3 regions of the Streptomyces sp. NBC_00690 genome follow, and region 2 is predicted to be linked to each of the others. Evidence: riboswitches for the same ligand, from Rfam matches in the RefSeq annotation. Region 2 holds a riboswitch; each other region holds the start of a gene.

Region 1 (5,032 bases), 500 kb from region 2:
ATGCCCGATCTGGAGCTGCTGCCCGGCTCCTACGACCTCCCCGGTGCCCGGCTGCTCGACCTGGTGCAGGTGATGGACCGCATTCGCGCCGAGTGCCCCTGGTCCTCTACCCAGACTCACCAGGGGCTCGCTAAGTACGGCATCGAGGAGGCGTACGAACTCGTCGAGGCCATCGAGGACGGCGACCGCGACGAACTGCGCGAGGAACTGGGGGACGTTCTCCTCCAGGTCGTCTTCCACGCCCGCATCGCCCAGGAGGACGGCGAAGAGCCCTTCTCCATCGACGACGTCGCCGCGACCATCGTGGACAAGCTGATCCACCGCCACCCTCATGTCTTCGGCGACGCAAGTGCCGAGACTCCGGAGGACGTCAAGGCGCACTGGCTGCGGACGAAGGCGACGGAGAAGCAGCGCAAGTCGATCACCGAAGGTGTGCCCATCGGACAGCCGGGGTTGGCGCTCGCCGCGAAGCTCGCGTCCCGGGTGCGGACGGCGGGGCTCCAGGTGTCCGTGCCCCAGGGCGAGGGCATCGGATATGACCTGCTCGCCCTGACCGTCGAGGCGGAGGCTGCGGGTGTCGACCCCGAGTCCGCCCTGCGCGCGGCTGCCCGTGTCTATCGGGACGCGATCCGTGAGGCGGAGCAGACCGCATAGCGGACCGCACAGCAAAGACAGAGCAGTGGCGCGGGCGCAGGACAGCAGCAGCGGCGGAAGTGCCGAGCAGCAAGTAGTACAGAGCGACAGCGCGGGGGACGGCCGTACCGAGCAGTGGCGCGGGTGCGGGGGTGTCGGCCGTACCAGTGCGGTCCGTGCTCAGTTCGGTCGGGTGGGGCGGATAACGTCGAGGGGTGAGTGACACCCCCGCGCCCGGCCCGCCGCCCCATCCCGCCGCCCGCTCTTCCGATGCCTCCGATCGCTCCGATCGCCCCTCGGGCACCGCCCGCGATGGCTCAGATCCGGACACTTTTCCCGACCAGGCGGCGAGGGCTTTGACCTCACGTCCGGGTTGTCCGGTTTCGGGCTCGCCCCACCATGGCAACGACGACGACACCGACGCCATCGATGACATCGACACCACCCCGGACACTCCCACCGCGCCCGAGCTGTTCACCTGGGAGTTCGCCACCGACCCCTACCCCGCCTACGCCTGGCTGCGCGAACACGCGCCCGTTCATCGGACCCGGCTGCCCAGCGGGGTGGAGGCATGGTTGGTGACCCGCTACGGCGATGCCAGGCAGGCACTGGCGGACACCCGACTCTCCAAGAACCCCGCCCACCACGACGAGCCCGCACATGCAAAGGGGAAGACGGGCATCCCCGGCGAGCGCAAGGCCGAGCTGATGACCCATCTGCTCAACATCGACCCGCCGGACCACACCCGACTGCGCCGGCTGGTGGCCAAGGCGTTCACTCCACGCCGGGTCGCGGCCTTCGCCCCCCGCGTCCAGGAGCTGACGGACCGCCTGATCGACTCCTTCGCGGAGAAAGGGGAGGCAGACCTCATTCACGACTTCGCCTTCCCGCTGCCGATCTATGCGATCTGCGATCTGCTCGGGGTCCCTGCCGAGGACCAGGACGACTTCCGCGACTGGGCCGGCATGATGATCCGGCACGGCGGCGGGCCGCGCGGCGGGGTCGCCCGATCGGTCAAGAAGATGCGGACCTATCTGGCCGAGCTGATCCATCGCAAGCGCGAAGATCCGGGCGACGATCTGATCTCGGGCCTCATCCGGGCCAGTGACCACGGCGAGCACCTCTCCGAGAACGAAGCCGCCGCGATGGCCTTCATTCTGCTGTTCGCCGGGTTCGAGACGACGGTCAACCTCATCGGCAACGGCGTCTACGCCCTACTGCGCCACCCCGAGCAACGCGAGCGCCTCCAGACCTCCCTTGCCGCGGGCGAAACCGGACTGTTGGAAACCGGAGTTGAGGAGCTCCTCCGATACGACGGACCCGTGGAGCTCGCCACCTGGCGATTCGCCACCGAGTCACTTGAGCTCGGTGGCAAGCGGATTGGCGCGGGCGACCCCGTGTTGGTGGTGCTTGCAGCGGCTGATCGGGACCCGGAGCGGTTCGCGGAGCCGAACGTCCTCGATCTTTCTCGACGTGACAATCAGCACCTCGGATACGGCCACGGCATCCACTACTGCCTCGGTGCGCCGCTCGCTCGACTTGAGGCCCAAACCGCGATCGCCACACTGCTGCGCAGGCTGCCCGATCTGCAACTCGCCGTGGATTCGTCAGATTTGCGCTGGCGTGGGGGTCTCATCATGCGTGGGCTGCGAACCCTTCCCGTTCAGTTCACATCCCGAAACATCTGACGGGCCGTCAAAAACGTGACATTGACGTAATCTCAGCTGCATCGACTTGTGACAGACGTTCGAGTGCGGCTACGTTCTGCGCGTCCTCAGCAGTCTCGCGAAAGGCAACCGCATGCTCTCCGGGAATGGTCGACATCGCCGACCCCGTCAGGCTCCTGCACTCGTCGTCGCCGCCGGGGTGACGGGATCCGCCATCGCGATCCCGCTCCTCGGCGCAACTTCGGCGTCGGCAGTCGAAGCCACCGCGTGGGACAAGGTCGCGGAGTGTGAGACCGGGGGCCTGTGGAGCGCGGACACCGGCAACGGCTTCTATGGCGGTCTCCAGATGTCACAGGAGACCTGGAAGGCGTTCGGCGGGACGCAGTACGCCTCCCGTGCGGACCTCGCCACCCCCGCGCAGCAGAAGGCCATCGCGGAGAAGGTCGTCGACTCCGAGGGCATTCGGCCCTGGAGGGCGTGCGCGACCCTCGCCGGGGTCGAGGTGGCCCTCGACCCCACCGAGGCGGCCACCGCTCCGGCGAAGCCCGCAGGGGAGCCGAAGCCCTCGGCGGAGCCCACGGAGATCCCGAAGCCGTCCGCTTCGACCGGCACCACTCCCGCCAAGGCTCCGGCGAAGACCCCGGCCCCGGCGAAGGGCACCCCGAGCAGTTCCGGGAAGGCGTCGCCGCAGTCCAGCCCGAAGCAGCCGGCCGACGCCACGGGCAAGCACCGTGGCGAGGCGTCGACGGAGTCCAAGCCCGCCGCTTCCGCCACCGCCGAATCGACGGGCTCGGCGTCGCCGACCGAGCCGGTCGGCGACGCCGGGACGCCGCGGGAGACCGGCAGCGCCCATCCCTCCCGGGGCGAGGACGCCCGCTCGGACCTCGGCACCACGGACGTGGGCGCCACGACCCCCGAGCAGCCCGGCACGGCCAGTGCCTCTCCCGGCTCGTACACCGTGCAGGCCGGCGACAACCTCTGGGTCATCGCCGAGAAGAACGAGTTGCCCGGTGGCTGGCCCGCGCTCTACGAGGCCAACAAGGAGACGGTCGGCGACGAACCCGATCTCATCCACCCTGGTCAGAGCCTCGACCTCGCCGCAAAGTAGCGGCTGTTAGCTATCGTTTGTCCCATTTTGACGAAGTGAGACAAGCGTCTCTTTGCCGTAGTTCGCTCACCCGGCCTGCCGGAATCCTGAGTTCCGCGCCTGACCTGCGGAAATGTAAACCGCATCCTTGGCGAGATGGGCGATTTCTCCCCGATGTTCGACTTTGAACATCGGGGAGAGTCATGCCTACGGTCTGAACCGCTCGCCACCGCGGGCACCGTCGACCGTCACGCCGAATCCTGCCGTCGGTCGGGGGGAGAACTCGTCGCGTAGAGCGCCGAAGGCAGGAGCGGGGGACCCAAGGTAAGTGCCGGTGAAGGCCGTTGGAGACGACGGTGGGAACCGGCTAGGGGTGAAGCCGTGCGCAAGGACGCACGGCCGGGCAACTCACTAGGCCCGAACCCGACAGCTCACCTCGTAGGCGTCGGTGAGGAGAAGACTCCATGCTGTTTTCGAGCAAGGCGAAGCACCGCCGCCCCAGCAAGGCCAGCCGACTCATGGCGCTCGCCGGTGTCACCGGTGTCGCCGTGGCCGCCCCGCTGATGGGCGCCACGTCCGCCAGCGCCGCCACCGCTTCCGAGTGGGACAAGGTCGCCCAGTGCGAGTCCGGCGGCAACTGGTCCATCAACACCGGCAACGGCTACTACGGCGGCCTCCAGTTCTCCGCCTCCACCTGGGCGGCGTTCGGCGGCACGAAGTACGCCTCCACCGCCGACCAGGCGTCCAAGTCCCAGCAGATCGAGATCGCCGAGAAGGTCCTCGACGGCCAGGGCAAGGGCGCATGGCCGTCCTGTGGCGTCGGCCTGTCCAACGCTGCGTACGGTGGCGGCGCGGCCGAGGCCCCGCAGCCCAAGGCCGAGCCCAAGAAGCAGGCGCCCAAGGCCGAGCCGAAGCAGGAGCAGGCCCAGCCGCAGCGCGGCGAGGTCCCCACCACCCGCTCCGAGCGCGCCGAGGCCCCCGCCAAGGCCAAGGGCTTCCAGAAGGGTGACGGCGAGTACCAGGTCAAGGCCGGCGACACCCTGAGCAAGATCGCGGACGCCGAGCAGGTCGAAGGCGGCTGGGAGAAGCTCTACGAGCTCAACAAGGACGTCATCAGCGACGCCGACGTCATCTACGTGGGCCAGCAGCTCCACCTGGGCTGAGCCCCAACGGGAACGGGTGCGCCCTGAGCTGACTTCCCGGTCGGGCCGATCGTCGACCGAGCCCCCACGAGGTCGCTCGGACCGACCGAAGCCCCCTCGGGCCACCCGCACCTTGTGCTCGGACCACTTCGGTGGAGCCCCCGAGCACGAGGGCCCGGGTTCCGCGCCGATCCATCTCCCCCCGGGATCGGCACCGGACCCGCCGCCCACCCCGGCAGTTCGCCGGGTGTCGTAGGACCGGCCGGCCGCCTTCTCCTGGCCGATCGCCCCCACACCCTGCGCCCTCGGTCGAGCCGCCCTTCGGCCCTTCCCCCGGGGCCCGAACCACCCCGGGTCGGTGCACTTCCCCCCCAAGTGCGCCGGCCCGGGGTTCTCCATATCTCCAGCCATGCCGTCCCCACCCATGCCGGGGCGGGCGGGCCGCTCATACGGGATTCCAGGCCGAGCAGTTCATACAGGCCGAGCAGTTCCCCCGAGCCCTG
Region 2 (5,032 bases):
GACCGTGCCGGGGTGCTTGCCGCCTCGGTGCCCGAGTGAGCCGGCGATCGCTCCCATCCGGTCCAGGTGCGCCTGTAGCGCCTCGGCCGCCTCTGCGAGCCGGTCGGGCAGCGGCTGGGACACGTCGACGGCCCCGAGTTCACGGATCGCGTGCTCGGGGGAGAACGCCTCAGCCAGGCATGCCTGGAGCAACTCGTCCTTATCGGCGAAGACCCGGAAGATCGTGCCCTCGCCGATCCCCGCGGCGCGGGCGATCTTCGCGGTCGTCACGGCGTCGCCGTACTCGGTGATCAGCGGGATCGCGGTCTGGATGATCATCGCGCGCCGCTGCTCCGGCAACATACCGGGTGCGCGACGGCGGGTGGTCTGGTTTTCCTTGGGTGCTGTCATACCAGCAAGAGTACGGAGTGAGCCCTCACTCCGTCAATGAGTGAGGGCTCACTCCGTCGGATTCTCGGTGCTCGCCTCCTCATCGACGGCAGCTCACCAAGATCCACATCCACGGCTGGAGCACGGAGGGTACTCCCTTTCGGATCAGCTGATTCTCGGGACCTGGTTGCCGGTTCCTGAAACAGCATCGCCAGGTGTCACCGCCCGTCGTTAGGGTCGTTGGGTGTCCGAGCCGCTCCCCCAGCACCAGCAACCACATCAACAGCCCCACCCCACCGCCCATCCGCCGCCGCGATGGGGGCCGGGGTCAGGGCCGCCCGGAGCGGCTCCCGCACCCCCGTACACCGCCCCTGCGCCGACCGACACCCCGTACGCGCCCGGTCCGCGCGCTGCGCACCCCATCGGGCAAGGGCCCGCGGTGCCAGCCTACGACCCGCGGCAGCCCGTGTTCGACGCCGTACCCGATCGTGCACGGTGGCGGTACAAGCCGCGCAACGCCTCCCGGCTGTGGCAGAGCAAGGCGGTCCGAGCCGGGATCCTGATCACCCTGCTCGCTCTCTGCGCACTCGTCATCCTGGCGCTGGTCCGCGAACAGACCGGAACGGAAGGCTTCCTGGTCGGACTCGGGCTCGCCACCCTTCCCGTACCCCTGCTGATCGCCGCCTTCCGCTGGCTGGACCGGGTGGAGCCTGGGCCCTGGCGGAATCTGCTCTTCGCCTTCGCCTGGGGCGCCTTCGCCGCCGCGCTCGTCGCCATCACCGCGAACACCTTCGCCACCCGCTGGATCGCGACCGCCACCGCGGACCCCGCCAGCGCGGACACCTGGGGGGCGACCGTCGTGGCGCCGGTGGTGGAGGAGAGCGCGAAGGCCGTGGCGATCCTGCTGATCTTCATCTTCCGCCGCCGCGACTTCACCGGGATCGTCGACGGTGTGGTCGTGGCCGGCTTCACGTCGACGGGGTTCGCCTTCACTGAGAACATCCTCTACCTCGGCAACGCCTTCGGGGAGGACCAGGCCCTCGGCTCCTCGGGCTTCACCTCGGTGACCGCGGCGACCTTCTTCGTACGGATCGTCATGTCGCCCTTCGCCCATCCCCTGTTCACGGTGCTGACCGGCATCGGCTTCGGCATGGCCGCCCTCGCCACCCGCCGCCAGCGAATACGGCGCATCGCGCTGCCCCTGGTGGGACTCGCCCTCTCGATGGGAGTGCACGCCCTGTGGAACGGTTCGGCCTCCCTCTTCGGACCGTGGGGCTTCTACGCCGTCTACGGCGCGTTCATGGTGCCCGCCTTCGGGTTGCTGACCTGGCTGACGATCTGGACGCGTCAACGGGAACTGCGCACCATCGCCACCGAACTGCCCGCCTATGCGACGGCCGGTTGGCTCGCGCCCGCTGAACCGCTCGCACTGGCTTCCATGAAGGCGCGCGGCATGGCACGGAACGTCGCCCGACGTGCTCAAGGCCCGGCTGCGGCACATGCGGTCGCGGAGTACCAGCGGTTCGCGACATCGTTGGCGTTCTTGCGCCATCGGGCGAGGCGGGGCACGGCGGGTGCCGACTTCATCGCCCGTGAACAGGAGTTGTTGCACCACATGTGGGAGCGCAAGGCGGTGGCGAGTCCGGCGCTGACCCATGCGGCGCGGGCGACGGGCAAGGTGTGGGTGCCACCGCCGCACCGCGACTACGAGGGCTACAACCCCTATCGCGGCTGATGGCAACGCGCGCCCCGCCATTGCGGCTGCCACTGGCACTGCCAACTCCACTGACACCGCGTCCGACAATGCCGACGCCGACGATGACGCCGCTGTGGCCAACCGGCTCGGGCACCAAGGGAGCCAGACCGTCCGCTCGGAAGAAGAGGTGCGGTGCCAGTGCCCGCTGACGAAAAGACCGGCAGCCCTGGCGTCGGGGGGTGTGCGCCAGGGCTGCCGGAGTTTGGGTACCGGCTGGGCAAGCCGGTGTGTGCGCCTTCAGGATGGCGCAGGGAGCTTGAGAGGACCTAGTGCCCCACTAGGGCTGACAGCGCCCACCGGGCGGCTCGGCACCAGGTCAGATCTTCGAACCTGTCGGTGTCCACGGGGCGTTCCCCCGTAGACACCGACACGGACACGGACATGGTCACCGCAAGCGCTGGCTCAGATCGTCAGGCCCTTGCCGCGCAGCCAGGACAGCGGGTCGATACCCGACCCACCGGGGGTCTTGACCTCAAGGTGCAGATGCGCGGCGCTGGCATTGCCGGTCGCGCCGACCCGGCCGATCATCTGGCCCGTGCTCACCTTCGCGCCGGCGCTCACGCTCATGGACGACATGTGCGCGTACATGACCTCGGTGCCGTCGTTCAGCTTGAGGATGACGTTGTAGCCGTACGAGTTGGACCAGCCGGCCGACTTGATGGTTCCGCTGGTGACAGCCTTGAGGGGAGTGCCCGTCGAGGCCGCGAGGTCAAGGCCGGTGTGCTGGCCCGAGGACCACATCGGACCGGACTGGCCGTAGCGGGCCGTGATCGTGTACGAGGAGAGGGGGAGCGAGAAACTCTTGGCCAACTTGGCCAGGCGCTCGGCCTCGGCCTTCTCCTTGGCTTCTGCTTCGGCCTTCTTCTTCGCATCAGCCGCCTTCTTCGCGGCCTTCTTCTCCGCGAGTTCCTCGGCCTTCTTCGCATCCTGTGCGGCCTTCGCCGCGGCGGCCTTCTCGGCGGCGAGCTTGGCCGCAGCATCGGCGCTCGCCTGCTGCTGCTCGGCCTGCTGGAGGATGCGGGAGCGCAGTGCCTCTCCGGCACCGGCCTGCCCTGTGCTGACCTCCTGGCCTGCGAGCCCCATCGCCGCGTAGGAGGCGGACTCATCGACCTCCGGAGCGTCCTCGGAGCTCAGGGAGTCGGGAAGGCTCTCGGTGATGGCGTCGGGAAGCGATATGGAGACCGCGGGCTTGTTCTGGGCGGTGGCCATGCCACCGGCACCGACAGCCGCGATCACACCGACCCCGAGCACCGTGGAGCTACGGGCGAATCCGCCCCGCTGCTTCATGACCCGGTGCTTGTGGCGACCGCGCGGCCGGATGGTCTCCGCGGTGGGGTTCCACTCGCCGGTGGAGCGGGCTGCACCCTCTTCGCTGAAGATTCCGGATTTGAACGGTGCTTCCGGGGCAGGACTATTAGACGCCACTGAGGCGTGCTCCTTTCCTTCCTTCTCGCCTACCGGGTTAGCTGACGGGTTCGGAGCAGGAAGGTCTCCTACGAGCGTCATCGACCGCGAACTGCACGGCAGAATATGCCCGATTCACCCCAATTAGTGGTTCCCCGGTTCCCTTGCGGAATTCGGCGCATGAGCACGGCGCCGTCCTGACGACGGCTGGGACGACCGCGCTGCGTTATCGAACGTTAATAGACACCAGGACTTTATTCCAAGCTGTTCTGAGTGATCTTTAATCTCTTTGCCACAGACTTACCCGGACACAAGCGGCCGGATTCGGGCGACTTGAACGGGACAAGGCGTGCGTCACACCCCTGACGGTTCGTCAAATGTTATGCGCAGGGCTCCCCTTCAACTACGGAGAGTGCGTGGGCTCGTGGTGCCTCTTCCCAGAGTCACCGGAAACAACCCAACGGGCGACCCGTCAGCAAGTCGAAACCGAGCCACATCAAGCCACACCGAGCAGCGACGCGCGACCGGCGACACCGGGTAGAACCGAGTCGCGCCGAGCGGTCACCCTGACCGAACCGACGCGCCGGTCGCGTCCAAGGGCCGAGAGGGGGCTTCCACAGCCACCCGGCCCTCAGCCGTGGCCCCGGGCCCCTCGGCCCTGGCCCCGGGCCTCAGGGGCCACGCCCCCGCCGTACCGCGCCGCCTTCCGCCGGCCGGGCCAGCGCCAGCAGGGCCATATCGTCGAAGCTGCCGCCTCCGGTGTGTCTACGGACGTCGTCGAGGAGCGCGTCGAGCAGTTCCCCCGGGCCGACGAACTGCCGTCCCGCCAGCCATACGGCGGGGTCGTAGAACGTTCCTGCCCCGTTTCGTGCCTCGGAGAGACCGTCGGTGTAGAGCAGCAGGGTCGCCCCCGGCGGCAACGGGTACTCCTCCGCCCGATCGGGCCAGGACCCCAGATCGCCCATCGACAGCGGAAGGGCCGGCTCGGTCGGCGGGAGCCCTTCCAGCAGGCCGTCGGCGTACAGCATCAACGGCTCGGGGTGCCCTCGGTTCACCATCCGGACGATGCCGCCCCCGCGCGGGATCTCCGCCAGCACCGCCGTGGTGAACGTCTCCTTGGCATCGAGGCTCTCCCGGCGGTTCGCCTCGCGGGTGAGCGCGCGCTCCAGCCGCTGAGTGACGCCCTCCAACGAACTCTCCTGCTCCGCCGCCTCCCGGAAGGCGCCGATGGCCACGGCGACCGTCTCCACGGCGCCCAACCCCTTGCCCCGGACATCGCCCACCACCAGCCGTACACCGTGTGGCGTCTCCTGTACGGCGAAGAGGTCACCGCCGATGAAGGCGTCCGCGACTGCGGCCTCGTACCGCGCGGCGACCCGTAGGCCGCCGATGTCCTCGGCGGGCGTGGGCAGCACCGCCCGCTGGGCGGCTTCGGCGATCACCCGGGCGGACGCCAACCGTTCGCTGCTCCGCTGGATGACCCAGTTGATCAGCAGCGCGAGC
Region 3 (5,032 bases), 2.7 Mb from region 2:
CCCGCTCCGAGACGTCCGGTCCGGTCGAAGTCCAGGTCAAGGGCTCTCCACGGATTGCGCACGAAGGTCGTCGGCCTTCGCTCGTGCCGCTGAGCGACCGATGCGGATGCCGCCGTGCCAGTGTGCAGCCGTCGCGGGGCCTCGATCCGCTCTGCCCCCCGAGGGCGTTTCACAGCGGCTCGCCACACCAACCCGGCCGCGCGACCGGGGTTGCTGGCGATACGTCACCACGCCTTCTCCAAGGGTGGTTCACGCACCACCGGAGTGAGCGGCCTGCCAGAGAGCCGGTCGCGCTCCCTCAAGGATCTGCGACTTCAAGGATCTGCGACTTCAAAGGGTATGCGATGAAATCGTGCCCCATAGGTGAAGAAATCGCGATGTTTCATAGCTGACTGAAACTCATCTCTCCGCCAAGCCCTCCCTCGATAATGTACGTCCTGTACATTTCTTGGAATCGAGACCTCGGAGAGGCACCTCATGGAGAGCCACCACACCAGCCCCAATGCCCGTTATGTACTGCCGGAGTTCACCGAGCGCTCCAGTACGGGCACCCGCACCCTGGACCCGTACGCGAAGCTGCTGGAGGAGCGCATCGTCTTCCTCGGGACCCATGTCGACGACACGGCGGCCAATGACGTCATCGTGCAGTTCCTCCACTTGGAGCACGCCGATCCCGACCGGTGCATCTCGCTGTACATCAACTCCCCGGGCGGCTCGTACAGCGCGATGACCGCGATCTACGACACGATCCAGAGCGTGATCTGCGAGGTGGAGACCGTCTGTCTCGGTCAGGCCGTCTCCACGGCAGCCCTCTTGCTCGCCTCCGGCACGCCGGGCAGGCGCATGGCCCTGCCCGGGGCCCGGCTCGTCCTGAAGCAACCCGCATCGGAGGGAGAGCAGCACGGCCAGCTCTCCGATCTCGACATCCAGGCGAAGGAACTCCTGCGACAGCGGGAGCAGTTCACCGCACTGATGGCGCGCCACACCGGCCGGGAGCCGGCACGGGTCGCAGAGGATCTGGAACGGGACGCCTTCTTCACCGCGACAGCCGCCCAGGAGTACGGATTCGTCGACCACGTCATCATGAATCGCGGAGCCACCCCGTCCGGGCCCGGAAGCCGTTGACCGCGATGGTTCCGGAACTGCCTCCCTTGCCCGCTCTCACCCGCGCCGAGGGCGAGTTCATCGACGCCTATCTCGCGGTCGTGGATCAGGTCGGACGCATCAACCCCGCTCGTTCCACCCATACCTATGGAGCGCTGCGTGCCGCGCAGGCACTGGTCTCCCGGGCCGTTGCTCTCAAGGACGCGCTGACCGTGATGCACCAACGGGGCGAGAGCGACGTCCATGTGCAGACGCTCGCCCGCGCGCTGCGCATCCTCGACGGCGAACGCAGATCACTTCGGGTTACTTTGCCCCCTTCCGTAACTCTCTAACGACCCCTGACGGCGGGCCGGAACGACCTCCGTCCAGACCGTCAACCGCCAAAGGAGTAGTGGTTGGGCTACCCCATTTGAAGTACGCGCAGGAGAGCCAGCAGCTACGGTCGAGTTGCGCACAAGGATGACGCGTCGAACGGAATGCCTTATTCCGGTGCTGGTGCGGGCATCCTCACCTGTCGAGGGCCGATCGCGCGACGAGCATGTCCACCCGATCAGACCAATGGTGTGAAAACTCACATATCGCCGTTTCCGCTCGGCAATTTGACAGGCCGTGGGTCAAGATCCCTGGGACGACAAGCCCCCGTCACCTCGGCGGGGCAGCCCGGGCGGACGCCGAGTCCTGCCGCCGCCGGGGCGACTGGTCGACAGGAGTGCTTCGGCAGGAGTGGAGGACCCAAGCAGTACGGGGCGCCCGGAAATTCCGGACGTTCCTTGGGGTGAAGCCGCGAAAGCGACCGGGCACCTTCGTCCGCCCGAACCCGACAGGTCATCCTTCACAGGCGGCTGACGAAGGGTCGCGCATGAGTGCGCAGAACAACGTCCCGTTCCTGCTGGGTCGGGCGGGAGCGGTATCCGCTCTCACCCTCGCCGCTCTCGGAGGGTCGCTGCTCGTACCGGGCGGCACACCCGAGGCACACGCCGCGTCGAGCCACGCGGGCGCGGCACTGAAGGTGGCGGCATCCAAGAAGGGCGCCCCTTACAAGTACGGCGCAGTAGGACCGTCCCGTTTCGACTGCTCGGGGCTGACGCTCTACTCGTACAAGAAGGCCGGCAAGAAGCTCCCCCGTACCGCACAGCAGCAGTACAACAAGACGCGCCGCATCTCTGCGTCCGCGCGTCAGGCCGGCGACCTGGTGTTCTTCTACTCCGGCCGGAACGTCTACCACGTGGGCATCTACGCAGGTAAGGGAAAGATCTGGCACTCCCCCAAGACGGGGTCCTGGGTGAAGTTGGACAAGATCTGGTCCAAGAGCGTCAAGTACGGCCGCGTGGGGTGACGATCCCGCGCTGAGTCCTGGTACTCGATCCGCGCCGGCCCCGGGTGTGGCCCCCGGCGGTCGGCGCGGAGCTCTGTCAGGTCAACGGCTGGAAGCGGACGTCGGCACCGGACACCGAGCCCGGTCGACACCACCACGCCGCAACCGAGCCGACCTCCTTGCGGCGGCCGGCGTCAACCGGGCACCGATGCGGTCCAAGGAAGGGCGACCCATACGGTCTTGCCCCCCTCGTCCGTCGGAGTGACGTGCAGCTTTCCGCCGAACTCCGCGATGAGGGTGCGCACGATCACCATGCCTCGGCCGTTGTCTTGCCGTACGGCGGCGGGAAGCCGTTGCGGCCAGCGCGGATGACTGTCCGTCACCCCCACCATCAGCTCCTCCTCCCGCGCCAACCTCAGTTCCAGCGTGAAGGTGGGCGACTGGCCGAAGGTGTGCTGTACGGCGTTGGTGGTCAGCTCCGAGACGATCAGCCGGACCGTGTCCACTTCGCCGCTCCGCGCCGGCAGGCCCCACTCGGTCACGATGTCGATGGCGAACTTTCGCGCCACCGACACCGAGGCGGGATCGCTCGGCAGAGTGACGGATGCTTCCTGGTGATCTGCCATGGCGATGCTTCCCTTTCCCACCGCGGCCGGGCTCCGACTCGAAGCGGAGGGATGCTTGAGCGGCCACGGACTGCGCTGCCGTCAGAGTGCCACTCATCGTGCCGCGAGGGGGGCCGATCCCCCAAGATATGCATATATCTGTCGCTCAATACGGTGAACTCTGCGACGCGAGAACGTATTTTGCGACCCGCAGGGACTTTGATCTCGGGCGGACCACACGGCCCGTACAGATCAACCGGAAGGAGCGTCCATGCGTCAAGGACCCGTGGTGCGCCGCCGCCAATTGGGCGAGGAACTCCGCAAGCTGCGCTTGGCGTCCGGACTCACCAGTCGTCGCGCTGGAGAGCTCGCCGACTGGCACCAGTCGAAGGTGAGCCGGATCGAGACGGGGGCCAGCGGCGTCAAACCGGACGACGTCAGACTGCTGCTCGACCTCTACACCGTGACCGACCCCCAGTTGCGCACCCTCCTGGAGACCCTGGCGGGGGCCGCCGACGGGGGTGGCGGCGGCTGGTGGCACGCCTACCGCGGCGTGCTTCCGCCCGAGTACCGCGACTTCATCAGTCTGGAGTCCCAGGCGAACCGGGTGCGTTCGATGGAGACCTCCGTGGTGCCCGGACTGCTCCAGACCGCCGAGTACGCCCGGGCGATCACCCGGGCGACCCTGGAAGAGCTGCCCGAGAACACCGTCGATCAGTTGGTCGAGGTGCGGATGACGCGTCAGGCGGTCCTGCGGCGGGACGATCCGCTTGAGCTGAGCGTGATCCTCGACGAGGCCGCGCTGCGGCGCGAGATCGGCGGCACCCGGGTAATGAAGGAACAGTTGCGGGTACTGGCGGACTGGGCCGTGCTCCCCCATGTCCGGCTCCAGGTCATGCCGTTTTCGGCCGGGGAGTATGTGGGCCTGGCCGGTTCTTTCGTTATCTTCTCTTTTTCGACCACTTCTGATCTAGATGTGGTCGTTCTCGACCACCTCGCGAGTAGCCTTCATATCGAACGGGCAGAGGATCTGGCGGTGTACGGGACCGCGTTCGCAACGATGCAGACGCTCGCCCTGTCACCGGTCGAATCCTTGGATCTCATCGCCGGCATCCGCGTCGGCGCATAGGGAGGCTCCATGTCCAATCACATCGACCACCCCGGCTTAGCCTGGCGGCGCAGCAGTCACAGCACGGCGGCGAACAACTGTGTCGAGGCCGCCCGACTGCCCGACCGCACCCTTTCCGTACGGGACTCCAAAGACGTGGCCCGTGAAGCTCTGCACTTCTCCCCGCAGGCGTGGTACCGGTTCCTGATCGCCGTGGAGGCGGACAGCATCAACTGACGGCGTCCCGGGCGCGAAGCGGAGCGGTCCGCGCGATCGTGTCCACCGCCCAGGCGATCTGCTCATCGGTCAGATCGGCGCGAGCCGTCAGTCTGATCCGCGAGACACCGTCCGGGACCGACGGCGGACGGAAACAGCCCACCGCGAGACCCGCCCTTCGGCACTCGGCCGCCCACTCCACCGCCGACCGTGGCGACGGTGCCTTGATCGAGACCACTGCGGCGTCGGGGCGTACGGCCGTCAGACCCCGTGCCGTCAACAGACGGTGCAGGGTCTCGGCGACCGTACGCACCCGACCGGCCAGCTCCGGCGTCCGCTCCAGCAACCGGACGGACGCCAGCGCGGCCCCGGCCGCGGCGGGCGCGAGCCCGGTGTCGAAGATGAAGGTCCGCGCGGTGTTGATCAGATGGGCGATGACATCGGCCGGCCCGAGGACCGCACCGCCCTGGCTCCCGAGGGCCTTGGAGAGGGTGAGCGTGGCGACCACCCCTCGTTCACCCGCGATCCCCGCGGCGTTCAGCGCACCCCGACCGCCGGCGCCGAGGACTCCGAAGCCGTGGGCGTCGTCGACGAGGAGGGCGGCCCCCCGCGAACGACAGATCTCCGCGAGATCGACGAGTGGGGCGGCGTCGCCGTCCACGGAGAACACCGCATCGGTGACCA

Evidence for each region. Region 2 has a riboswitch for cyclic di-AMP ahead of OID54_RS18055 (M23 family metallopeptidase). Riboswitches for the same ligand answer to the same signal wherever they lie in the genome.
Region 1: it holds a riboswitch for cyclic di-AMP, as region 2 does, so the genes downstream of both, OID54_RS15840 (transglycosylase family protein) here and OID54_RS18055 (M23 family metallopeptidase) in region 2, are expected to answer to the same signal.
Region 3: it holds a riboswitch for cyclic di-AMP, as region 2 does, so the genes downstream of both, OID54_RS06380 (C40 family peptidase) here and OID54_RS18055 (M23 family metallopeptidase) in region 2, are expected to answer to the same signal.

The regions. Positions count from the first base shown of each region.
Region 1 covers NZ_CP109009.1:3,615,595-3,620,626, reverse strand. Annotated here, with positions in the region: gene OID54_RS15855 (nucleoside triphosphate pyrophosphohydrolase) at 1-654, shown strand, start outside; gene OID54_RS15850 (cytochrome P450 family protein) at 1,059-2,321, shown strand; gene OID54_RS15845 (transglycosylase family protein) at 2,434-3,408, shown strand; cyclic di-AMP (ydaO/yuaA leader) riboswitch at 3,674-3,847, shown strand; gene OID54_RS15840 (transglycosylase family protein) at 3,852-4,550, shown strand.
Region 2 covers NZ_CP109009.1:4,113,368-4,118,399, forward strand. Annotated here, with positions in the region: gene OID54_RS18045 (TetR/AcrR family transcriptional regulator) at 1-390, opposite strand, end outside; gene OID54_RS18050 (PrsW family intramembrane metalloprotease) at 809-2,104, shown strand; gene OID54_RS18055 (M23 family metallopeptidase) at 2,528-3,550, opposite strand; cyclic di-AMP (ydaO/yuaA leader) riboswitch at 3,562-3,718, opposite strand; gene OID54_RS18060 (PP2C family protein-serine/threonine phosphatase) at 4,201-5,032, opposite strand, start outside.
Region 3 covers NZ_CP109009.1:1,448,347-1,453,378, forward strand. Annotated here, with positions in the region: gene OID54_RS06370 (ATP-dependent Clp protease proteolytic subunit) at 478-1,125, shown strand; gene OID54_RS06375 (hypothetical protein) at 1,131-1,436, shown strand; cyclic di-AMP (ydaO/yuaA leader) riboswitch at 1,805-1,960, shown strand; gene OID54_RS06380 (C40 family peptidase) at 1,964-2,440, shown strand; gene OID54_RS06385 (ATP-binding protein) at 2,614-3,045, opposite strand; gene OID54_RS06390 (helix-turn-helix domain-containing protein) at 3,296-4,153, shown strand; gene OID54_RS06395 (DUF397 domain-containing protein) at 4,163-4,369, shown strand; gene OID54_RS06400 (8-amino-7-oxononanoate synthase) at 4,362-5,032, opposite strand, start outside.